Regions from separate parts of the Acidovorax sp. AC410 genome, predicted to be linked through region 1. Evidence: predicted binding sites of a transcription regulator. Region 1 holds the regulator's gene; each other region holds the start of a gene.

Evidence for each region. The regulator FNR, encoded in region 1, switches genes on or off when oxygen is low (the NO sensors DNR and NnrR bind a similar motif). The targets are predictions, from matches to a motif close to TTGATNNNNATCAA.
Region 2: the regulator FNR is predicted to act here: its motif matches at 3,813-3,826, upstream of AC0IZS_RS13905 (oxygen-binding di-iron domain-containing protein).
Region 3: the regulator FNR is predicted to act here: its motif matches at 1,924-1,937, upstream of AC0IZS_RS10925 (FeoA family protein).
Region 4: the regulator FNR is predicted to act here: its motif matches at 2,474-2,487, upstream of AC0IZS_RS09585 (universal stress protein).

Annotation. Positions count from the first base shown of each region.
Region 1 covers NZ_CEEDCG010000001.1:4,286,413-4,292,320, forward strand. The annotation lists gene AC0IZS_RS19900 (Bug family tripartite tricarboxylate transporter substrate binding protein) at 1-396, shown strand, start outside; gene AC0IZS_RS19905 (MBL fold metallo-hydrolase) at 518-1,489, shown strand; gene AC0IZS_RS19910 (histidine phosphatase family protein) at 1,461-2,069, shown strand; gene fnr (fumarate/nitrate reduction transcriptional regulator Fnr) at 2,074-2,793, opposite strand; gene hemN (oxygen-independent coproporphyrinogen III oxidase) at 2,966-4,348, shown strand; gene AC0IZS_RS19925 (sulfite exporter TauE/SafE family protein) at 4,351-5,088, shown strand; gene AC0IZS_RS19930 (HD-GYP domain-containing protein) at 5,373-5,908, shown strand, end outside.
Region 2 covers NZ_CEEDCG010000001.1:2,989,357-2,995,264, forward strand. The annotation lists gene ccsB (c-type cytochrome biogenesis protein CcsB) at 1-1,104, shown strand, start outside; gene msrP (protein-methionine-sulfoxide reductase catalytic subunit MsrP) at 1,236-2,240, shown strand; gene AC0IZS_RS13900 (protein-methionine-sulfoxide reductase heme-binding subunit MsrQ) at 2,270-2,926, shown strand; gene AC0IZS_RS13905 (oxygen-binding di-iron domain-containing protein) at 2,932-3,756, opposite strand; gene lptM (LPS translocon maturation chaperone LptM) at 3,875-4,123, opposite strand; gene cyaY (iron donor protein CyaY) at 4,097-4,426, shown strand; gene AC0IZS_RS13920 (penicillin-binding protein 1A) at 4,507-5,908, opposite strand, start outside.
Region 3 covers NZ_CEEDCG010000001.1:2,341,825-2,347,732, forward strand. The annotation lists gene AC0IZS_RS10915 (hypothetical protein) at 1-808, opposite strand, end outside; gene AC0IZS_RS10920 (hypothetical protein) at 1,400-1,741, shown strand; gene AC0IZS_RS10925 (FeoA family protein) at 2,052-2,294, shown strand; gene feoB (ferrous iron transport protein B) at 2,291-4,186, shown strand; gene AC0IZS_RS10935 (DUF6587 family protein) at 4,188-4,445, shown strand; tRNA gene AC0IZS_RS10940 (tRNA-Tyr) at 4,682-4,767, shown strand; tRNA gene AC0IZS_RS10945 (tRNA-Gly) at 4,838-4,911, shown strand; tRNA gene AC0IZS_RS10950 (tRNA-Thr) at 4,976-5,050, shown strand; gene tuf (elongation factor Tu) at 5,127-5,908, shown strand, end outside.
Region 4 covers NZ_CEEDCG010000001.1:2,059,255-2,065,162, reverse strand. The annotation lists gene AC0IZS_RS09600 (hypothetical protein) at 13-438, opposite strand; gene AC0IZS_RS09595 (LysR family transcriptional regulator) at 567-1,571, shown strand; gene AC0IZS_RS09590 (metallophosphoesterase) at 1,584-2,429, shown strand; gene AC0IZS_RS09585 (universal stress protein) at 2,541-2,963, shown strand; gene AC0IZS_RS09580 (TetR/AcrR family transcriptional regulator) at 3,041-3,661, opposite strand; gene AC0IZS_RS09575 (LysR family transcriptional regulator ArgP) at 3,826-4,740, opposite strand; gene AC0IZS_RS09570 (D-amino acid dehydrogenase) at 4,873-5,908, shown strand, end outside.

The DNA.
Region 1 (5,908 bases):
GACCTGGCCGGCGGGCAGATCCCCGCCATGATGGTCGACCTGGCCGCCGGTGGCGCCTTCATCAAGGCCGGCAAGGTGCGCCCGCTGGCCGTGGCCAGCGCCAAGCGGCTGCCGCAGCTGCCCGATGTGCCAACCTTCGCCGAACTGGGCTTCAAGAACGTCGAGGCGTCTGCCCAGGTGGGCATCGTCGCGCCCGCAGGCACACCGGCAGACGTGGTGGCGTCGCTGCAAAAGCAGGTGGCCGCCGCCATCAACCAGCCTGCGGTCAAGCAAAAGCTGGTGGACTTCGGCATCGAGCCCGTGGCCAGCACGCCGGCCCAGTATGCGGACCTGATCCGCACCGAGACGGACCGGTGGCACAAGCTGATCAAGGCGCAGCGCATCACCCTCGATTGAGGACCGCGGGCTCCCGGCAAAACCCCATGGCGCCTACAGGTTTGCAGCGGGTCTGGTGCCATCGTGCCACTCCCCGTTACAGTTGAAAACTCATCAGTTCAACTCAATACCGGAGAGTTTCATGCTGTCACGTCGCCATTTCCTGGGTGCTGGGCTTGCCGCCCCCGCCTTTTACGCTGCGGGCTCGTTCGTGCCCGTGTGGGCGCAGAACGCGCCCAACTTCGGTACGCCCACCTTGCCCAACCCCGGCTTTCGGCGCATGAAGGTGGGCGATGCGGAGGTGGTGGCGCTGGTCGATGGCATCACGCGCCGCCCGCTGGGCGAGGAGTTCGTGAAGAACGCGCCGCTTGCCGAAGTGCGTGCGCTGCTCACCTCGCAGGGCCTGCCCATGGACTACATCGACGTGCCCTACACCCCCTTCCTGGTGCTGGCAGGCGGGCGCAAGATTTTGATCGACACGGGCCTGGGTGAGTTTGGCGGCCCCACCACCGGCAAGCTGCTCGACAGCCTGGCCGCTGCAGGCCTGAAGGCCGATGACATCGACACCGTGCTCATCAGCCACTACCACGGCGACCACATCAACGGCATTCGCAACAAGGCGGGCGCGCTGACCTTCCCCAAGGCCAAGGTGCTGGTGCCGGCCGCCGAGCATGCCTTCTGGATGGACGATGCCCGCATGGCGGCTGCCCCTGCGGGCATGAAGGGCGCCTTCGAGAACGTGCGCCGCACCTTTGCCACCATGCCGGCCGACACGCTGGTGCAGTTCGGGGCGGGCACCGAAGTGGCGCCGGGCATCCAGTCCGTGGCGGCCTACGGGCACACACCGGGCCACACGCTGTTCGAGCTCAAGTCCGCCGGCCAGAACTTCTTTTACGTGGCCGACCTGACCAATGTGCCGGCCCTCTTCGCACGCAACCCCGACTGGGCCGTGACCTTCGACATGGATGCCGAGGCCGCGCGCAAGGTGCGGCGCGAGGTGTTCCAACGCATCACCGCCAGCAATGCCATGCTGGGGGGCTTTCACTTCCCGTTCCCGGCATTCGGGCGCATGGCGGCATCGGGCAATGGCTATGCCTTCCAGCCCGCAGCCTGAAGCGGCCGTTGGCCGGCGCACCGTGCTGGGCGCCGGGCTGGCGTTGACCACGCTGCACGCCTGGGCCGCCCAGGACGCCGAGGCCGAGGCCCTGCTGCGCAAGGGCGGGGTGGTGGCCGCGTTCCGCCATGCGCTGGCACCTGGCACCTTCGATCCACCGGGGTTTCGCCTGGGCGATTGCGGCACGCAGCGCAACCTCAGCGAAGAAGGGCGCGAGCAGGCGCGGCGCACCGGGGCGTGGTTCAAGGAGCGCCAGCTGCAGCCGGCCAAGGTGCTTTCGAGCCCCTGGTGCCGCTGCATCGACAGTGCCACGCTGGCATTTGCCGCCCCCCAGGTGTGGCCCGCGCTGGGCTCGCCGCGCGGCGCGCCGGAGACCACCGGTGCCGGCCACCTGCGCGAGCTGCGCCAGGCGCTGGTGGCCGCCTCGGCCCGGCGCGGGAGTTTCGAGGCCTGGTTCACCCATATGTTCGTGCTGTCCGATCTGGCCAGCACCAACACCAGTTCGGGCGAGGCGCTGATCCTGCGCGCAGACCGCAGCGGCAAGACCGAGGTGCTGGCCCGCCTGCAGGTCCAGGTCTGAGGGGTTAGTTACACGTCTGCGAGTTGACGATGCGCTTCAAGGCATCGGTGTCGAGGATGCGCACATGGCGCTGCTTGACCTCGACGATGCCGTCCTCGGCGAACTTCGAGAAGGTGCGGCTCACGGTTTCGAGCTTGAGGCCCAGGTAGCTGCCGATTTCTTCGCGCGTCATGCGCAGCACCAGCTCGGACTGCGAGAACCCGCGCGCGTGCAGGCGCTGCACCAGGTTCAGCAGAAAGGCGGCCAGGCGCTCCTCGGCGCGCATGCTGCCCAGCAGCAGCATGACCCCGTGCTCGCGCACGATCTCGCGGCTCATGATCTTGTGCACATGGTGCTGCAGGGCCGTGACCTCGCGCGAGAGCTCCTCGATGCGGTCGAACGGCATCACGCAGACCTCGGCATCCTCCAGGGCCACGGCGTCGCAGGTGTGGTGGTCGTTGACGATGCCGTCCAGGCCGATGATCTCGCCCGCCATCTGAAAGCCCGTCACCTGGTCGCGCCCGTCCTCGGTGGCCACGCAGGTCTTGAAGAAGCCGGTGCGGATGGCGTACAGCGAGGTGAACATCTCGCCGTTGTGGAACAGCGTGCCCCCGCGCTTGATCTTGCGCCGCACGGCCACGATCTCGTCGATGCGCTCCAGCTGCTTCTCGTCCAGGCCCACGGGCATGCACAGCTCGCGCAGGTTGCAGTTGGAGCAGGCGACTTTGATGGCAAGCGGGTTCATGGGCGTGGACGCTGGTTGGATGCGCGGGCGGACCGTGTCCGGGGAGAGGAGCGTGGTGGTGGCTGACATGCATCAAATTGTCGCCACTCTGACTCCGTGAACACTTGATCTACATCAAGGTCGGTGGGCAACGGCTGCGGCAAAGTCCTTACCAAAGAAGGATTTCCCCCAAATGACCGCTGTGACGCCCGAACTTCTGAGCCGTTTCGATGTGCCTGGTCCCCGTTATACCTCTTACCCCACGGCGGACCGTTTTGTAGAAGCCTTTGGCGAAGACGAGTATGTGCTGGCACTGGCCCAGCGCAAGGCGGGCACGCCGGGCAAGGCGCTGCCGCTGTCGCTGTATGTACACATTCCGTTCTGCGAATCGCTGTGCTACTACTGCGCCTGCAACAAGATCATCACCAGGCACCACGACCGGGGCGACGTCTACCTGCGCTACCTGGCGCGCGAGGTGGCGCTGCACACGGCCCACTGCGGCACGGGCCAGATGGTGAGCCAGCTGCACCTGGGCGGGGGCACGCCCACCTTTCTGTCGGACGACAAGCTGCGCGAGCTGATGGCGGTGCTCAGGCGCAGCTTCACGTTTGCGCCGGGCGGCGAATACTCCATCGAGGTGGACCCGCGCACCGTGACCCCCGAGCGCCTGGCGGTGCTGGCCGAGCTCGGGTTCAACCGCCTGAGCTTTGGCGTGCAGGACTTCGATGCCGACGTGCAGAAGGCCGTGCACCGCGTGCAGCCGGCCGGGCAGGTGTTTGCGCTGGTGGAGGCGGCGCGCAGCCTGGGCTTCGAGTCGGTCAACGTGGACCTGATCTATGGCCTGCCGCGGCAGACGCCCGAATCCTTCGACCGCACGCTGGAGCAGGTCAAGCAGTTGCGGCCCGACCGCATTGCGCTGTATGCCTACGCGCACCTGCCCGAGCGCTTCAAGCCGCAGCGGCGCATCGTGCCGGCCGAGCTGCCGGCGGCGCCTTCCAAGGTGGCCATGCTCTCGCGCTCGCTGCAGCAATTCATGGACGCGGGCTATGTGTATGTGGGCATGGACCACTTCGCGCTGCCCACCGATGCGCTGGCCGTGGCCAAGCGCCAGGGGCGGCTGCACCGCAACTTCCAGGGCTACAGCACCCAGCCCGATTGCGACCTGATCGCCCTCGGGGTCTCGGCCATCGGCCGGGTGGGCGCCACCTACAGCCAGAACGCCAAGACCCTGGACGAGTACTACGACCTGCTGGACCAGGGCCGCCTGCCCGTGGTGCGCGGCCTGGCGCTGAACCGCGACGACCTGGTGCGCCGCGCCGTCATCATGGCGCTGATGTGCCAGGGGGAGCTGCTGTTCGAATCCATCGAGGCGGGCTGGCTGATCGACTTCCGGCGCACCTTTGCGGCCGAACTGGAGCAGCTCGAAGGCATGCAGGAGCAGGGCCTGGTCAGCGTGACCCAGGAGGGCATCACCGTTTCGGCCATGGGCTGGTTCTTCGTGCGCGGCATCGCCATGGTGTTCGACCGCTATTTGCAGGCCGACCGCAACCGGGCCCGCTTTTCAAGAATCATCTGACCATGCTGACCACCCTGGGCTGGACTGCGCTGCTGATGGGGCTGGCCGGCGGCCCGCACTGCCTGGCCATGTGCGCGGCGCCTTGCGGGGCGCTGGTGGGGCAGGGCGGGGAACAACCCGTTCGCTGGGCCGGGCCGGTCGGTGCAGGGCTTGCCGTGGCCCCTGTCGCACCCTCCTTCTCCTTGGCGCGATCCATCGCTTTCCATGGCGGGCGGGTGGCCGGCTATGCGGGTCTGGGCGCGGCCGCTGCGACCGCGATGGACAGCCTGGCCTGGCTGACCCAGCGCACGGCCGCGTTGGAGCCGGCCTGGACCTTTCTGCACCTGGCCATCATGGCCTGGGGCCTGCTGCTCCTGGTGCAGGCGCGCCAGCCGGCCTGGGTGGAAGGCCTGGGCCGTGCGGTATGGCAGCGCGTGTGGCCGCTCACGGCGGGGGCGGGCGGTGTGGGCGCCGCCGGGCTGCTGTGGGCGCTGATGCCCTGCGGCCTGCTGTACTCGGCCCTGCTGGTCGCGGCGCTCAGCGGCGGGCCGGTGCAGGGGGCGGCCACCATGGCGCTGTTCGCCCTGGGCAGTGGCCTGTGGCTGGTGGGCGGGCCCTGGCTGTGGTCGCGGCTGCGCAGCCGCCTGAACCAGGCCCGGGCCGACTGGGGCACCCGCGTGGCCGGGGGGCTGCTGTGTGCGGCCGCCGGCTGGGCGCTGTGGATGGACCTGGTCTACAAGCCCTCGCTGTGGTGCCGGTGATACATCCGAGGGCCTTGGGCGGGGCAGGGCGGACTGTTGTTTTGCATGTCCTACGTACTTGTACGCACGCATGGGGCTGACCGGGTCTGCACGGGCAGCCTTTCGGGTCGCGAGCCACCGCAGGGTTTTTACCAATAGGTAAAGCGGGCCGCGGCCCCCGCCAGCCCCGGAGTGGGGGGTATGTCCTAAGACATGGCGGGGCAAGACAAGCACCAAGAACTGGAGATAATGGGTGTAACCAATGGTGGCAGAAGTGCCGCCGTGTTTCCTCACGTACGCCTGAAGTGAATTCTTCCATCCTCATCGATATCCGCCAACTGCGCATCGGCATGTATATCCAGCTCGATCTGGGCTGGATGCACCATCCGTTTCCGGTGAGCAGTTTCCGGGTAGCGTCCGCCGAACAGATCGCCACCTTGCGCGAGCTGGGGCTGACCGAGGTGCGTTACGTCCCCAAGAAGAGCGACCCCGACCTGCGCGAACTGGCGCTGGCGCCGGTGGGCAGCCCCGAGGCGACCCAGGATGCCGGCGCTGGCGAAGCAGCCGCACCTGCAGAGCCGCCGGCCCCGCCGCGCGACCCGGCGGTGGACGAGGCCGCTGCGCGCCGACGCCGGTTGCTGGAGGCGCAGAACAGTGCCCTGGCGCAGTGCAACCAGCGCTTTGGCGAGGCCACGCGCCGCTATGTGGCGCTGGAAAAGGTGGTTGTGGACCATCCCGAGCGCGCCCGCACCGACGGTGAGGTGCTGGTGGCCGGCTGCGTCAGCGACCTGCTCAACAACGGCGATTCGGTGATCCGCCTGCTCTCCGAGGGGGTGGGCGA
Region 2 (5,908 bases), 1.3 Mb from region 1:
GCGGTTGCGCTGATGGCCATCGGCCTGTACCAGGTCGACGGGGCCGGCAGCCTGGCGCGCGCCGATTCGGTGTTCTGGCTCAAGTATTTCCTGTCGAGCCAGTCGGCCATCCTGTGGATGAGCATGCTGTTTTTCATGAGCACCGCGTTCTACTGGATTGGCATGTTCTCGCGCGGCGAGGGCCACACCATGAACCTCCTCGGCTCGCGCCTGGCCTGGGTGGCCGTGGGCATGGCGCTGATCGGCACCCTGGTGCGTTGGTACGAGAGCTACCTGATCGGGCCCGACATCGGCCACATCCCGGTCAGCAACCTGTACGAGGTGTTCGTGCTGTTCTGCTGGATGACGGCCGCCTTCTACCTGTACTACGAGGCGCAGTACAAGACGCGCGCCCTGGGCGGCTTCGTGATGCTGGTGGTGAGTGCGGCCGTGGGCTTTCTGCTGTGGTACACGGTGGTGCGCGAGGCGCACGAGATCCAGCCGCTGGTGCCTGCGCTCAAGAGCTGGTGGATGAAACTGCACGTGCCGGCCAACTTCATCGGCTATGGCACGTTCGCGTTGTCGGCCATGGTGGCCTTTGCCTACCTGATCAAGCAGCAGGCCACGGAGACACGCTGGTACAAGCTGGCGCCGCTGTGGCTGCTGGGCGTGGTGCTGTGCTTCGAGCCCATCGTGTTCCGCCAGGGCGCGACGGAGAACGGCGGCAGCTACTGGATGGTGTATTTCGGCATCTCGGCGCTGATCGTGGCCGGCATCCTGCTGGGGCGCAAGCGCATTGCCGAGCGCCTGCCCTCGTTCGAGATCCTGGACGATGTGATGTACAAGGCCATCGCCGTGGGCTTTGCCTTCTTCACCATCGCCACGGTGCTGGGCGCCTTGTGGGCGGCCGAGGCCTGGGGCGGCTACTGGAGCTGGGACCCCAAGGAGACCTGGGCGCTGATCGTCTGGCTTAACTATGCCGCCTGGCTGCACATGCGCCTCATGAAGGGCCTGCGCGGCACGGTGTCGGCCTGGTGGGCGCTGGTGGGCCTGGCGGTCACGACCTTCGCCTTCCTCGGGGTCAACATGTTCCTGAGCGGGTTGCACAGCTACGGCACGCTGTAGGACAGGGGCAGCGGGGCCCTGGCCTCTGCAAACATTGCATCTGCGGTGTAACCTGATCCGTATTTGGAACGAACTAGGGGTGGTATCGCTCTACCCGTAGACGATTCCATCACCGCCTGACCGGAGCCCCCATGCCATTTCACTCCCGTGACCCGGGTTTCAACCACCCGCATTCCTCCGACATCACGCCGCGTGCGGCCTACGAGGGGCGCCGCGATATGCTGCGCCTGATGGCTGGCGGCGCCGCCGGTGCGGCCATGGCCGCCTGGGCCGGGCGCGAAGCGCTGGCGCAGGCGGCGGCGCCTGCCCGGCCAGGCAAGCTGGCCGCGCTGGCGGGTGCCAAGTCGTCCGTGGCGGGCGCGGTGTCGATGGAGAAGCTGACCGATTACAAGGACGCCAGCACCTACAACAACTTCTACGAGTTCGGCACCGACAAGGCCGACCCGGCACGCAATGCGCACACCCTCAAGACCTCGCCCTGGACGGTGGAGGTGGAGGGCTTGGTGAAGAAGCCGGGCAAGTACGGTATCGAAGACCTGCTCAAGCTCAGTGCGCAGGAAGAGCGCATCTACCGCCTGCGCTGTGTGGAGGGCTGGTCGATGGTGATCCCGTGGGTGGGCTATTCGCTGGCCGAACTCATCAAGCGCGTGGAGCCGCAGGGCAGCGCCAAATACGTGGAGTTCGTGACGCTGGCGGACAAGGCCACCATGCCTTTCGTGGGCTCGCGCGTGCTCGATTGGCCGTACGTGGAAGGCCTGCGCATGGACGAAGCCATGCATCCGCTGACCCTGCTGGCCTTCGGCATGTACGGCGAGGTGCTGCCCAACCAGAATGGCGCGCCGGTGCGCCTGGTGGTGCCGTGGAAGTACGGCTTCAAGAGTGCCAAGAGCATCGTCAAGATCCGCTTCACCGACAAGGAGCCGGGCACGGCCTGGAACAAGGCGGCGCAGCAGGAATATGGCTTCTACTCCAACGTGAACCCCAATGTGGACCATCCGCGCTGGAGCCAGGCGACCGAGCGGCGCATCGGCGAGGATGGCCTGTTCGCGAAGAAGCGCAAGACGCTGATGTTCAACGGCTACGAGGCCCAGGTCGGCCAGCTGTACGCGGGTATGGACCTCAAGAAATTTTTCTGAGCCCCCCAGAAGCCGACCCCTTCGCCGCCATGCGAAAGTTCCTGCTCCACCCCCTGGCCAAGCCTGTGGTGTTCGTGCTGTGCCTGCTGCCGCTGGCGTGGCTGGTGTATGCCGCCGTGGCCAACCAACTGGGTGCGAATCCGGCCGAGGCGCTGATCCGCGCCACGGGTGACTGGACCCTGCGTGCGCTGTGCCTGGTGCTGGCGGTGACGCCTGTCCGCGTCATGACGTCCACACCCCAATTGGCACGCTTTCGGCGCATGCTGGGGGTGTTCGTGTTCTTCTATGCGCTGCTGCACCTGCTGAGCTACAGCTGGTTCGACATGGGCTTCGAGGTGAACGACATTGCCGTGGACATTGCCAAGCGGCCTTTCATCCTGGTGGGTTTCCTGGCGTTCGTGCTGCTCACCCTGATGGCCGCCACCTCGTTCAACCGCGCCATCCGCGCGCTGGGTGCCAAGCGCTGGCAGGTGCTGCACCGCACGGTGTATGCCGTGGCGGGCCTGGCGATCCTGCACTTCTTCTGGATGCGCGCTGGCAAGAACAACTTCGGCGAGGTGGCGGTGTACGCGGCCATCCTGGCGGTGCTGCTTGGCTGGCGTGTGTGGCAGGCCTTGCGCAAGCGGGCAGCCAAGGCGGCTATCGGCGTTGCAGCAACGCGGCAAAGTGCCGCGGCGCAGCGCTAGCGGCGTCAGCCGGCGGTACGCAGCGCAGGTCGCATCTGGCGGGTGACGGGGTCGATGGAGGCCGTCGGGATCTGGTAGGCGCGGTCGTCGAACAGGTCAATGCCGCACATCAGGTTCTCCACCCAGTCGAAGAAGTCATTGATGGCCTTCTTGCCCAGGATGGGTGCGCCATGCTGCGGCACGAGCATGGCAATGTCCAACTGCCGCGCCATGCGCACCCACAGCCGCAGGATCTTGTTGGAGACCATGTAGCGGCGGTGGAAGCCCTCCATGCGCGGAATGTGCGCAGCCAGGTCGGTGACCGGAATACCCGCTTGCGCGCCCGAGGTCATCGACACGGCCAGGTCACCCGTGAAGAGGATGCGGCTGATGGGGTCGTAAAAGTGGAAATTGCCTTCGGAGTGCAGGAAATGCGCGGGCAGCAGCACCAGCTCGCTGAGGCCCAGCGGCAGCCGGCCGCCGCTGTCGGGCACGCCTATCACCCGGTTCTCGGTCTTGCCGACCTTGGTGAAATGGGGCGCGAAGCGCTCCCAGACGCGCGAGATCACCAGCGAGGCCTTGGTGCTGGTCATCCAGCGGTCCAGCGAAGCGATGATGTCCGGGTCCGCATGCGAGGCAATCAGGTAGGACAGCTTGTGCGGTGCAAAGTGCTTGGTCATGCCGACGAACAGCTCGTTGAACGCGAGGTTGCCGCCCGGGTCGATGATGGCGCCGGTGTCGTCGTCCACGATCAGAAACTGATTCGCCTGCACCGCCTGGCCATCCTCCTCGATCAGATCGGTGAACATCAGGCAGGCGTGGTTCTTGTCGCGGTACAGTTCGATGGCCATGGCAATGCAGCAGTGCAGTGAAAAACCGACTGTAGGACGGCGCATGGCCAAGCGGCTTGATGGAAATCAAGCCATGGGCAATCAGGGCTCCGGGAACGCCGGGGTCCCTGAGATGGGGTCAGCGCGCGGTGGAAGCGGGTGCCTGGGGTGCTGACGTGGCTGTCGAGGGAGTGGCGCCGGGCGTGAGTGTTTCGGGCAGGGTGGCGCGCTGGGCGGCCGCGGGACCGGAGGGCAGGAACAGCGGGCCGCGCTGACCGCAACCCACGATGGCCGCCGCACTGGCAGCAAGGACAAGCGTCCTGACTAGAATTTGGGATGCTTTCAACATGCGCGAATTGTAATGACTGACCTTGAATTTCAGGACCATGCCGAGAAACTGCTGGCGGCCGTCGAGCGCAGTTGCGATGAACTCAATGACACGACCGACGCCGACATCGACAACCAGCGCTCGGGCGGCATGATCACGCTGAGCTTTGCGAACCGAAGCCAGATCGTCATCAACCTGCAAAAGCCGCTGCACGAGGTGTGGATGGCCGCCAAGTCCGGTGGCTACCACTACAAGTTCGATGGTTCGGTGTGGCAGGACACCAAGGGGAGCGGTGAGTTCTTTGCCCGGCTGACCGAGGATGCGCGCGCACAGTCGGGGATGCTGCTGGTCTTTTCCGCCTGACACGCCGGCAGCGTTGAAAGAACGGGCAGCGAAAAAGAACAAGGGCCGCACACGGCGGCCCTTGCTTCCGGCGCTGGCTATCAGTTGCGGAACAGATCGAGGATTCGGTTGCGCTCTTCCGTGGGCGGTGGCGCATGCGGTGCCACATCGGGACCGCCGGTGGTGCGCTGCTGTTCCTCCAGCCCGACGCTGGCAATGCCTGCGTTGCGTGCATATTCCTCGTAGAACCATTCTCCGCCCACGTTGACCACGCCGGGAGGAACGACCTGCTCGGTCACGGGGACGCCCTTGAGCGCGCGCTCCATGAAGCTGATCCACACCGGCAGGCTCAGGCCGCCACCGGTTTCGCGGCTGCCCAAGTTGCGCGGCGTGTCGTAGCCGATCCAGGTCACCGCGGCGATGGTCGACTGGTAGCCCGCGAACCAGGCATCCACCGAATCATTGGTGGTGCCGGTCTTGCCACCGATGTCCGAACGCTTCAGTGTGCCCTGGGCTCGTGCGGCGGTGCCGGAGCGGGTGACTTCCTGCAGCAGGCTGTTCATCACGAAGGCATTGCGCGCGTCGATGGCGCGCGGGAGCTCGGACACTGCGGGCGGCGTGACTTCGGAGATCACGCGGCCCTTGTGGTCGGTGACCTTGGCGATCAGCCAGGGGTTCACTCGGTACCCGCCATTTGCGAACACTGCGTAGGCCGAGGCCATCTGCAGCGGGGTGACCGAGCCCGCTCCCAGCGCCATGGTCAGGTAGGCAGGGTGTTTTTCCGCATCGAAGCCGAAGCGCGACACCCATTCCTGCGCAGTCTTGGGGCCGACGGCCTGCAAGATGCGGATGGAGATCATGTTCTTGGACTTCGCCAGGCCGGTGCGCAGGGTCATGGGGCCGTCGTACTTGCCGTCGTAGTTCTTGGGCTCCCAGGGCTGACCGCCGGTGGTGCCGGCGTCGAAGAACAGCGGGGCATCATTGACCACGGTGGCGGGTGTGAACCCTTTCTCCAATGCTGCCGAGTAGATGAAGGGCTTGAAGCTGGAGCCCGGCTGGCGCCAGGCCTGGGCCGCATGGTTGAACTTGTTCTTGTCGAAGTCGAACCCGCCGACCAGGGCCCGGATGGAACCGTTGCGCGGATCGAGCGCGACGAAGGCGCCTTCGACCTCGGGCAACTGGGTGATCTCCCAGGCGCCCTTGGGTGTCTTGACCACGCGGATCACGGCGCCGCGGCGGATCTTGATGTTGGGCGGTGCCTTGTCGCTGAGGCCAGACTGGGCAGGCTTGAGGCCGTCGCCCGTGATCTCGAGGTTGTCGCCATTGGCGCGGGCTGCAACGATCTTGCGGGGGCCGGCTTCAAGCACCACGGCAGCCATCACGTCGCCGTTGTCGGGGTGGTTGGCCAGGGCATCGTCCACGGCGTCTTCGACTTCCTGGGCGGCAGTGGGCAGCACCACGAACTTCTCGGGGCCGCGGTACTGCTGGCGGCGCTCGTAGTCC
Region 3 (5,908 bases), 1.9 Mb from region 1:
TCCTGTTAGCCAAATATGTAAGACCCATTTTTAGCTGCGTTTCAAGCTCGTTTGCACGGCTTTCGTCGGAAATTTTGGTATGCTCAATTCTGATTTCTTGCGCGATCTTTGATATTCCAGCAGAAAGCTTTTCTTGAACTGCTTTTTCGATTAAATCTGTGATGTTTGCTGGAATGTCCTTGTTGCGAAGTTGTTCTTGGAGGTGCTTGATTTCAAGATTTGTTTTGAATAACCCTATGATCCGCTCTATGGCCATAGTCCAGACGGCAATCTGTGCTGGGTCAAGGTCTAAAAAGATCTGCCACCAGGAGGAGGAGATGGTGACGACCTTCGGCTCATAGTCCTCTGCGCCAGTCAATTCGTTAATTGCCTTTGCCAAGTTGTTCAATTTGGCAAATTCTTGACTCAAATCTTTAAGGGAGTCACCTACAACTTCCCGCGGTAGTAAAAAGCCAACTTCAGCTTCGCTGTTGTGGACTCGTTGAAATTCGACATCGAAGTGTTCAAAAGCGTTTTCAATCTTATTCAGATGGCCTATCTTTCTTTGCATTTCATCTTTTAATTTTGTCAGACTTGCAGATAGGCCGGTAATGTCGAATCCGAATTCTCGGACAATGTTGTCTATCTCCGAGTTAAGGGACGCTCCAAGAAATTTATCGAATCCAATTTCTTTTATGACTTGAGTTGCGTATGGCTGCAGCAAGTCTGCGTCGGAAATTTCGGAGGCGCGAATGAGCTGGGCCAACTGATTTTTGAACTCAACCAGGTTGCTTTCGGATCGGCTGGATGCATAGGCGTCGATGGACACAATGGCCGATCCTAAAATATCTAAAACTTTGTTATCTTTGAAGTGTTGAACTAAGTCATAAACCACTGCATGAAATCTTCCCAAATGCATAAGCCCTCCATAAATTGATGGTCGTGTAACATTGTGCACAATTCTCGGCGGCGTACTAGTGGAAAATGGCACCGTAGAACTTGATCAAGTAGGGGGGCTAGCGAGACGCCGCGCTTTGCTCTAACGGGTCCAAACCAGGGGCTGTGCGTGCGGGCTGCTACAAAAGTGTGGTCAAATTAAGGCTTCGTCTGCGCGATGTACGGGGAAAACTGAAGTTGGGTTCGATCCCCGCCAGCCGCACCAACGCTTTCTTTTGGAACGAATCGGGTCCCCCGCGTGGGTGGGCCCCTCCCTCACGTGCTGCTATTGCTGCGGAGAGCGCCCTTGCCTGCACCTGTGCATTCCTTGCCATCCGTGGTCTCCACGGAGGCGCCATGCACTCCGTGGAAGATTCGTCCCCTTCTCGCCGCCCACCCCCGTCCCCGCTGATGCCTTCCTGCAGGACCCGCGCTGTGTCGCTGCTGCCGGTGGGTCCGATGTTCCCCCAGACCACTGCTTCCCATGCCGCACCTGCTGTTCAAATGGGTCCTTCGCGAGGACCGCTACGAGTTTTCCGGCCAGGCGCAGACCCCGCGCGCGATGGAGTCGGAGGTCAACGAAGAGATCGTTGCCATCTGGGCATGGATCCAGCGCCAGAAACTGCGTCCGGGCCAGTTCGGCTGGGAGGCCACGCGGCGCACCATGACCAGCAAGGACGAGACCCTGACCGTGAGCCAGGGGGTCATCGTCGCCGACGGCGGAACGATTCTCCATCCGCAGGAAACGCGGCTGGTGGTGACGCTGCCGGAGAAGGTGGCGGTGCAGTTTCGCTTTGAATTCAACGTGGTGGACGACCGGCGCTAGAGGAGTCTGTCGGACCTGGAGCGTCGAAAGCGATTTGCAGCCGACGATTTCCAAGTCCGACAGGCTCCTGGCGGGTCCATCCGGGTCGGATTCAAACGGTCGCCAGCGCGCTGGCGGAACTTTGGCGGCACCGTCGGGTTCCATCCACCCGCGAGGGCACGCCGGGTGAGGGGTGTGTTGAGTCGATGCAGGTCAAGCACGAACTCTTCGGTGCGTCTAATATCCCCAAATACAAATAATTCTCGTCCAATTTTTTGGCGGGCCCGGCTGCACGGCATGGCGTGTCGTGGCCGGCACTCGCCCTGTTCCCATGAAACTACCTGATCTTCCCGATGGCACGCGGGCCGTGGTGGAGGGCGTTGTCGCCTCCAGTCCCTTGATCGATGCCACGGCGCTGCGCCGGCTGGGTGAACTCGGATTTCTGGAGGGCGAACCGCTGACCGTGCTGCGCCGCGGCCCCGGCGGCGCAGAGCCCATCGCCGTGCAGATCGGCGATACGCAATTTGCGTTGCGCATGCTGGAAGCCCAGTGCATCGAGGTACGCCTGGTATGACGGGCCCGGTGATTTCTTCCACCGCCGGCAGCTTGCCCAGCCTGGCCCTGGTGGGCAACCCCAACTGCGGCAAGACGGCGCTGTTCAACCTGATGACCGGCGCGCGCCAGAAGGTGGCCAACTACGCGGGGGTGACGGTGGAGCGCAAGACCGGCACCACGCAGTTGCGCGATGGACGCAGCGCCGCGGTGATCGACCTGCCCGGCACCTACAGCCTGACGCCGGCCACGCCCGACGAGCAGGTGACGCTGGAAGTGATCGAAGGCCAGCGCGCGGGCGAGGCCGTGCCCGACCTGATCGTGGCGGTGGTCGATGCGACCAACCTGCGCATGAACCTGCGCCTGGTGCTGGAGGTGCGGCGCCTGGGCCGGCCCATGGTCCTGGCCCTCAACATGGCCGACGTGGCGCGCTCGCAGGGCCTCAGGATCGATGTGCAACGCCTGTCCGCCGAACTGGGCTGCCCGGTGGTGGAAACGGTGGCCGTCAAGCGCGACGGCCATGCCGCATTGATGGCGGAAATCGCTGCCCAACTCACCCGCCAGCCGGGTGGTGCCCCGGTGCTGGCCCCTGTGGCCGCGCAGGCTGCGGGCACGGCGAGCGACCTGCAGCGCGAGGTGCGCCGCATCCTGGCGGCGGCGGCGCCCGCCGGTGGGCGCAACCAGCGGGTGCAGAACCGGCTCGACGCCATCGTGATGCACCCGGTGTGGGGCCTGGCGGTGCTGGCGCTGCTGCTGTTCCTGATGTTCCAAGCGGTGTTCTCGTGGGCCAACCTGCCCATGGATGCGATCAAGGACCTGATGGCCTGGCTGTCCACCCGGATCACCGAGAACATGGCCGACGGCCCGCTGCGCAGCCTGTTGGTCGATGGCGTGATCGCGGGCGCGGGCGGGGTGTTGGTGTTCCTGCCGCAGATTCTCATCCTGTTCTTCTTCATCCTGGTGCTCGAAGACTCGGGCTACCTGCCGCGCGCAGCCTTCCTGCTGGACCGGCTGATGGGCAAGGTGGGGCTGTCGGGCCGTGCCTTCATCCCGCTGCTGTCGAGCTTTGCCTGCGCGGTGCCGGGCATCATGGCCACGCGCACCATCGGGCCCTGGAAGGACCGGCTGGCCACCATCATGATCGCGCCGCTGATGACCTGCTCGGCCCGGCTGCCGGTGTATGCGCTGCTGATCGGCGCCTTCATCCCCGCCACGCCGGTGGGCTGGTTCGATCTGCGCGGGCTGGTGCTCTTCGCGCTGTACGTGGCGGGCGTGGTGTCGGCCATGGCCGTGGCCTGGCTGTTCAAGCGCCTATGGATGAAGAGCAGCTACCAGCCACTGATGCTGGAACTGCCGCCCTACCGCATGCCCAGCCCGCGCAACCTGCTGCTGGGCCTGTGGGAGCGCGCGCGCATCTTCATCGTGCGCGTGGGCACCATCATCTTCGCGTTGACGGTGGTGTTGTGGTTCCTGTCGAGCTATCCGGCGCCCCCCGAGGGCGCCACCGGAGCCGCCATCCAGTACAGCGCGGCGGGCTGGATGGGCCAGGCGCTGCAGCATGTGTTTGCGCCCATCGGCTTCAACTGGCAGATTTCCATCGCCCTGGTGCCCGGCCTGGCCGCGCGCGAGGTGGCAGTGGGGGCCCTGGGCACGGTGTATGCGCTGTCGGCCGCTGGCGATTCGGTGGCCGATGCGCTGGCGCCTGTGATCGCGCAGACTTGGTCGCTGGCCACGGCGCTGTCGCTGCTGGCCTGGTTTGTGTTCGCGCCGCAGTGCCTGTCGACACTGGCCGTGGTGCGCCGCGAGACCAATTCCTGGCGCTACCCGGCGCTGATGGCCGGCTACCAGTTCGCGCTGGCCTATGCGGCCGCATTTGCGACCTACCGGATCGCCCTGGTGCTGGGAGGGGGCTGAGATGGGCGGACAGATGCTGGTCGTGCTGGTGGTCGTGGCCGCCTGCGCCGTATATGCGGTCTGGAGTCTGGCGCCGGCCGTGGTCCGCCGGGCTGTGGCCAAGGCCGCTCTGCGGCTGCCCTTGCCCGGTTTCCTGGCCCGCCATTTTGGCAGGGTCGCCCTGCGCGCCAGTGCGGGCTGCGGCTGCGATGGCTGCGACGCGCGAACCCCTGCTGTCAAGGAGCAAGCCATCCGCATCCATCGGCGCTCCGGCCCGTGAGATGGCTGCCCGGGAGTGTGGTGTTTGCATGCCGGCGCCCATTTTTTTGCGCTCGACATGCACGACTGCGGCGCCAGGGCATTCCAGGCTGGCATAGAATCGTAGTCTCGGACAAAAACGCCGGAGCCATCGCAAGAGGCGCAGCGCAATGTTCGGGATGAAAAGTGGCGCCAGGAATTTTTCCGCATGAGCTTTTGCGAAGTGCAAAAATTCAGTGCTATAATTCGAAATTCTCCGGAGGGGTGCCCGAGTGGCTAAAGGGGGCAGACTGTAAATCTGTTGGCTTACGCCTACACTGGTTCGAATCCAGTCCCCTCCACCAGTAGAAGAAAAATGAAAGCAGGTTGCGGCAGGCCCTTCGTGGGGCTGGGGTCGCAGGGCCAGTTGGCAGTGCGGGAGTAGTTCAATGGTAGAACCCTAGCCTTCCAAGCTAATGACGCGGGTTCGATTCCCGTCTCCCGCTCCATTGTTCGGTTTGCTGGTTGGTTGAGAAGTAGAAGTCTTTTGATGCTGTGAAAGCGGCTTCAATTGCCCATGTGGCTCAGTGGTAGAGCACTCCCTTGGTAAGGGAGAGGTCGCGGGTCCGATTCCCGCCATGGGCACCAAAAATTCTGGTGCATCCGCTTCAGGTTGCGCCGAAACCTTGTTGTGTAGTTGTAGATTTTTTTCGGAGTCGGAAAAATGGCAAAAGGTAAATTCGAGCGCACGAAGCCTCACGTCAACGTGGGCACGATCGGCCACGTGGACCACGGCAAGACGACCCTGACGGCGGCCATCGCCACGGTGCTGTCTGCCAAGTTCGGCGGCGAAGCCAAGGCATACGACCAGATCGACGCAGCACCTGAAGAAAAGGCCCGCGGCATCACGATCAACACCGCACACGTGGAATACGAAACGGCCAACCGCCACTACGCCCACGTGGACTGCCCCGGCCACGCCGACTATGTGAAGAACATGATCACCGGCGCTGCCCAGATGGACGGCGCCATTCTGGTGTGCTCGGCCGCTGACGGCCCCATGCCCCAGACCCGCGAGCACATCCTGCTGGCCCGCCAGGTGGGCGTGCCTTACATCATCGTGTTCCTGAACAAGTGCGACATGGTCGACGACGAAGAGCTGCTCGAACTCGTCGAAATGGAAGTGCGCGAACTCCTGGACAAGTACAACTTCCCAGGCGACGACACCCCCATCGTGCGCGGCTCCGCCAAGCTGGCCCTGGAAGGCGACAAGGGTCCCCTGGGTGAAGAAGCCATCATGAAGCTGGCCGACGCCCTGGACAACTACATCCCCACGCCAGAGCGCGCTGTGGACGGTGCCTTCCTGATGCCCGTGGAAGACGTGTTCTCGATCTCCGGCCGCGGCACCGTGGTGACCGGCCGTATCGAGCGCGGCATTGTCAAGGTCGGCGAAGAAATCGAAATCGTCGGCATCAAGGACACCGTCAAGACCACCTGCACCGGCGT
Region 4 (5,908 bases), 2.2 Mb from region 1:
AGGAGCGCTGGCTCAGTAGTACTTGCGGATGTCGGTCAGGCCGTGGTTCAGTTCGGCCATGATGCGCGGATCGCGCAGGGCGACCTGCCAGGTGCGGCGGTCTTCGGCGGCGTGGCGCTGGCTTTCGGCCCAGCGGGCGAAGCCGGCGCGCAGGGCCAGGCCGGCACGGCGGGCCGGTGCGGACAGCAGGGCCAGGGCAGCGAAGGCCACCAGCCAGAGCACGACCCAGGCCGACAGCAGGTGGCCGTCGGTCCAGCGATCGACCACCTGGTTGGCCAGCACCAGCAGGGCGGAGACCACGGCGGCCAGCATCAGGGAGGCAGCACCGCGGGCGCTGTCGAAGCCTGCGGCGATGCCCTTGAGGGCAGCGGCAGCCTTTTCGGCGCGGATCACGCCGGGGTGTTCGGTTGGATAGTCCACGTGTACAAAATTGGTCATTTCGGTTCCCCTATTCAGCGCTTTTGGCGACATTGCCCGGGCGATGTCGCAATACTAGGGTTTACCCTTTAGTCTTTCAAATTTATATGTTGAATCATTGGTATTCACATTGGTGATGATCCGAAACCATGTCCAGCCGCCTCAACTTTCGCTCGCTCGATCTGAACCTGCTGCGGGTTTTTGACGAAGTCATGGCCGAGCGCAGCCTGACCAAGGCGGCGCACAAGCTCTCGCTGACCCAGCCGGCCGTGAGCAACGCCATGCGCCGCCTGCGCGAGGTGCTGGGCGACGACCTGGTGGTGCGCAGCGGCCAGGGGGTGGAGCCCACGCCCCGCGCCCTGGCCCTGTGGCCCCCCATCCGCGACGCGCTCACGCAGCTGCAGGAATCGCTGTCGCCCGGCCGCTTCGATCCGGCCACGGCCGAGTCCACCTTTGTGCTGGCCATGGCCGATGCCACGGGGGCGACCCTGGTGCCCGGCCTGGTGGAGATTCTGGAGAGCGAGGCGCCCGGCGTCGCGGTGCGGGTGGTGCCCCTGACCACGCGCGACCCGCGCCGCCTGCTCGAAGAAGAGGCAGCCGACATGGCCGTGGGCTACTTTCCCGCCGTGCTGGCCGACCTCACGGCGCGCGAACAATCGGGTGGCATGGTGTCCTTCGAGAGCCGGCGCCTGTACGACAGCGAATACATGTGCGTGATGCGCCAGGGCCACCCGCTGGCCGATGCGCCGCTGACGCTCGATGCCTACTGCGAGGCACGCCACATGCTGGTGAGCTTTTCGGGCCGGCCCTTCGGCTTCATCGACGAGGCGCTGGCCTCGCTCGGGCGGCGCCGGCGCGTGGTGCTCACCGTGAACCAGTTCTTCACCGCCGGCCGCGTGGTCTCGGGTTCGGACATGCTCACCGTGTTGCCGCGCCACTTCGTGCCGGTGACCGGGATCGCCGACGCCCTGGTGCAGCGCAACCTGCCCTTTGACGTGCCCCCGGTGCATGTGGACGCGCTGTGGCGCCGCAACAGCACGCAGGAGGCGGCCATGGGTTGGCTGCTGTCGGCGCTGGCGCGTTCGGCACGGCGCGCGTTTCCGCAGGGAGAGCCCGGCCATGCAGCGGGCACGCCGTTCGGCGTGACACCTTAGACTGCGGGGTCCATGAAAATCCAGATCCTGTCCGACCTGCACCTCGAAGCCAACCCCGATTTCATGCCCGAGCCTGCGCCGGGCGCAGACCTGCTGGTGCTGGCGGGCGACATCGGCTCCTACCAGGAGGGGGGCCGCATGCAGGACGAGGACTTCGGCCTGGCGCGTTTTTCGCCGCTGCCGCAGTTCGCCGGCTGGCCCACGCCGGTGCTGTTCGTCCCGGGCAACCATGAGTACGACGCGCTCGACTTCGACGTCGCCCATGAGCGCCTGCGCGCCACCTGCGCGCGCCTGGGCATCCGCATGCTGGAGCGCGAGACGCTGGTGATGGGCAGCGTGCGCTTCGTGGGCACCACCCTGTGGGCCGACTACGACGCACTGGCCGACGACCAGCAGGTGGGTGACCTCACCCGGCGCCTGAAGCTGCGCGAGAAGGCCTTTCGTGCGGCCAACCACTACCTGCGCAAGACCGGTGGCACCAAGGACGGCGAGCTCTTCCTGGCCGAGCCCATGCGCGAGCTGGCACTGGTATGCACAGAGTGGCTGCGCGAAGCCCTGTCCACGCCCTTTGACGGGACCACGGTGGCCATCACCCACTTTGCCCCCAGCCTGCGCAGCGCCGACCCACGCTACGGCGTGGTGCCGGGTACGGCCGGCTTTTGCAATGTGCTCGATGGGCTGCTGCCCCACGCGCAGCTATGGATCCACGGCCACCTGCATTCGCCGAGCGACTACACGGTACAGGGCGCGCGGGCCGATGGCAGCCCCTTTGCATGCAGGGTGGTGGCCAATCCGCTGGGCTATGCCCGCAATGGGGAACAGGAAACCTTCCGGCCCCGGTACTGCGTGACCGTATGATCGGTCGACGGGGCCCATGCCCCGCAGAGCGCAGGATGAAAAGCATGACACAGGTCAAGACAACAACCGCCCGCGCCGATTAGTCTGACCATTCCAATTAGGAGAACTCGAATGAACATCCTGCTCGCTGTCGACGGCAGCGCCTTCACCAAGAAAATGCTCGCCTACCTGGCTGCGCACGAAGAATTGCTGGGCCCGAAACACGACTACACGGTGCTCACCGTGCAGGCCCCCCTGCCCGCCCGCGCGCGCTCGGCCCTGGGCAAGGAAGCCGTGGACACCTACCACGCCGAGGAAGCCGACAAGATCCTGGCCCCGGTGCTCAAGTTCATTTCCCGCCAGGGAGTGCAGGCCAAGACCATCGTCAAGGTCGGCCAGGTCGGGGAAACCATTGCCAAGGTGGCGGACTCCGGCCGCTACGACCTGCTGGTGATGGGCTCGCACGGCCATGGCGCACTCGCCACCCTGGTCATGGGCTCCGTGACGACGCAGGTGCTGGCGCACTGCAAGGTGCCGGTGCTGCTGGTGCGTTGAATTGGCGGCGGCACGCGCCGCCCCCTGATGCGAAACGCCCGGAATGCCGGGCGTTTTCGCGTGCGGTCACTACCACGTCACCTCGATACCAGCCCATCGAAGCAGGTGCGCAGCACCAGGTCCACGATCTCGGCGTCGGAGTACTGGCCACCTTCCTTGAGGAAGGTCACGACCGGGTCGCAGGCGCGTGCATACAGGGTGTACAGCACCACCAGCGGGGGCAGCGTGGGGTTGATCACGCCCTGCGCCTGGGCTTGCACGATCCACTCGCCGATCTGGTCGCTCACGGTGACCAGGCCATCGAGGTAGTCCTTGTCGGCCATGAGCACCGCGCGCAGCGAGGAGTTGCGGCTGGGCAGCAGCGGCATTTCGTTGGTCAGCAGGCGCTCCAGCGACCAGCGCACCAGGGCGCGCAGCTTCTCGTGCGCCGGCAGTTCCTCGGGAAGCGCGGCCAGGTAGGCGCGCACCCGTGCGAGGATCTGCACCATGGCGGCGCTGCACAGCTCTTCCTTGCTGCAGAAGTGCTTGTACAGGCTGGCCTTGGCGATGCCCACCGCGTTGGCGACATCGTCCATGGTCATCGCGTCGAAGGCCTTTTCACCCAGCAGGCGACAGGCCGACTGGAGGATCGCGCCCTCCCGAGCCTGGTGCATCTGCTCCTTGAAGGACACTTTGGGTTGTAGCGTGGTGGTGGACATGGACCCCATCTTATACATTGCAGTAAAAAAATAAATGACAAAGTTGCAATACAACTACGCCGTTCACGTTTTAGTCTGCAGGAATCGTGCCGCCCCACTGCGGGGAGTGCCATTTCGTGCGGGTTACCCCCTGTTGACTGCTTTTACAGCCCCGGGCCTGGAGATCAGGGCTGGGTCAGCGTCTTTGCGGCCGTGGCAGTGAGCGCCGCCGTCAGGGCGTCCAGTACCACCGATTCGAGGTTCCAGCAGTGCCAGTACAGCTGGATGGGCAGCGCGTGGCCCGGCGCCAGGTCCACCATGCTGCCATCGGCAACGGGCCCGCGCGCGAGCAGCTCGGGCACCACGCCCACAGCCCAGCCGGCGGCCACGGCGCGCATCTGCCCCTCGGTGCTGGGCACGAACAAATGGTTGAGCGCGACCCGCTTGAGCCCGAAGGTGCGCGCCACGAACTCGGCCGCCATGTCGTCCTTGCGGTTGAAGGAGAGGAACGACACCTCGCGGAAGTTGTGTGGGGTGAGGCCGTGGGGCAGGTGCTTTTCAGCAAAGTCCCGGGACGCCACGGCCACATAGCGCATGGCCCCGAGCGGCACCATCTTGCAGCCGCGCAGCGCCTGCTTGAGCGTGGTGACGCAGCCCAGCACCTGGCCCGAGCGCAGCCACTCCTGCGTGAAGTCCTGGTCATCAACGATGATTTCGAGCGGCAGGCGCTGGCCCACCAGTTCGTGCAGCGCGCCCATGGCCCAGGTGGCGATGCTGTCGGCATTGATGGCAATCGAGATGCGCTCGTCCTCGCGCGTGGCGCCGGGGGCGCTGGGGGCCAGCTCCTGCAGGTCGCGCTCCAGGTCGGCGCGCAACAGGCGCATCTGCTTGGTGTGCTTGAGCAGCAACTGCCCCGCCGAGGTCGGCCGCAGCGGCCGGCTGCGCACGATGAGCACCGAGCCCACCTGCGCTTCCAGCGCGCGCAGGCGCTGCGAAACGGCCGACTGCGTGACGTTCAGGCGCTGGGCGGCGCGCTCGAAGCCGCCCTCTTCGACGATGGCGGCGAGGCATTCCAGGGCGGCAGGATCATAGGTGCTCATGGCTTCAAGGCTCGCAAAAAAACCCGGGCGGCGGACGCCTCGTGGGCGACCGCTGCATTAGACAGACTGATGCGTTTGGATTGAGTTTAATTTTGCTTTTAGTAGAACGCAATGTGGATCACACTGCCATCCATGAAAACCATCATCCTGGGCGCCGGCATCATCGGCATCAGCACCGCGTGGCACCTTCTGGAGCGTGGCCACGAGGTCGTCGTGGTCGACCGCCAGCCCGATGCGGCGCTGGAAACCAGCTTTGCCAATGCGGCGCAGATCTCCGTGAGCTATTGCGAGCCCTGGGCCAACCGGGAAGCACCGCTCAAGGCGCTCAAATGGATGTTCGACAAGGAAGCACCGCTGCTGTTTCGCCCCCAGCTCGACTGGGAGCAATGGCGCTGGGGCCTCAAATTCCTGGCGCAGTGCAACGACACGGCCTTCGAGCGCAACGTGCAGCAGATCGTGGCGCTGGGCGCGTACAGCCATGCCGCCCTCAAGGACCTGGTGGCCACGACCGGCATCGACTACAACCGGCTTGAGCGCGGCATTGCCCATTTCTACACCGACCAGAAATCCTTCGACGATGCCGGCCACGCCGTGGAGCTGATGCGCAAGCACGGCGTGCAGCGCCGCCTGGTGAGCAAGGAGGAACTGCTGCAGATCGAGCCCGCGTTCAAGGCCTACGGCGAGCACATCACCGGCGGCACCTACACCAGCACCGACGAGAGCGGCGACGCCCGCGTGTTCACCCAGGCCCTGGCGCGCCGCTGCGCCGAGCGTGGCGTGCAATTCCTGTACGGCCACGACGTGCTGCGGCTGAACAAGATCGGCGACACCATCGATTCGGTGGCCGTCATGGCGCGCAGTGGCGCCAACGGCCTCAAGAAGGATTTCCTGCTCAAGGCCGATGCGGTCGTGGTGGCCTGCGGCTCCTACAGCGCGCCGCTGCTGCGCACGGTGGGCGTGGACCTGCCGATCTACCCCGGCAAAGGCTACAGCGCGACCTTTCCGCTGCTGCGCCCCGAGGCCGCCCCCTCGGTCTCGACCATCGACGACGGCCGCAAGATCGCCATGAGCCGCCTGGGCAACGTGCTGCGCGTGGCCGGCACCATCGAGCTCGGTGGCTACGACCTGTCGCTCGACTCACCGGTGGCCAAGGCCCGCTGCCACATGC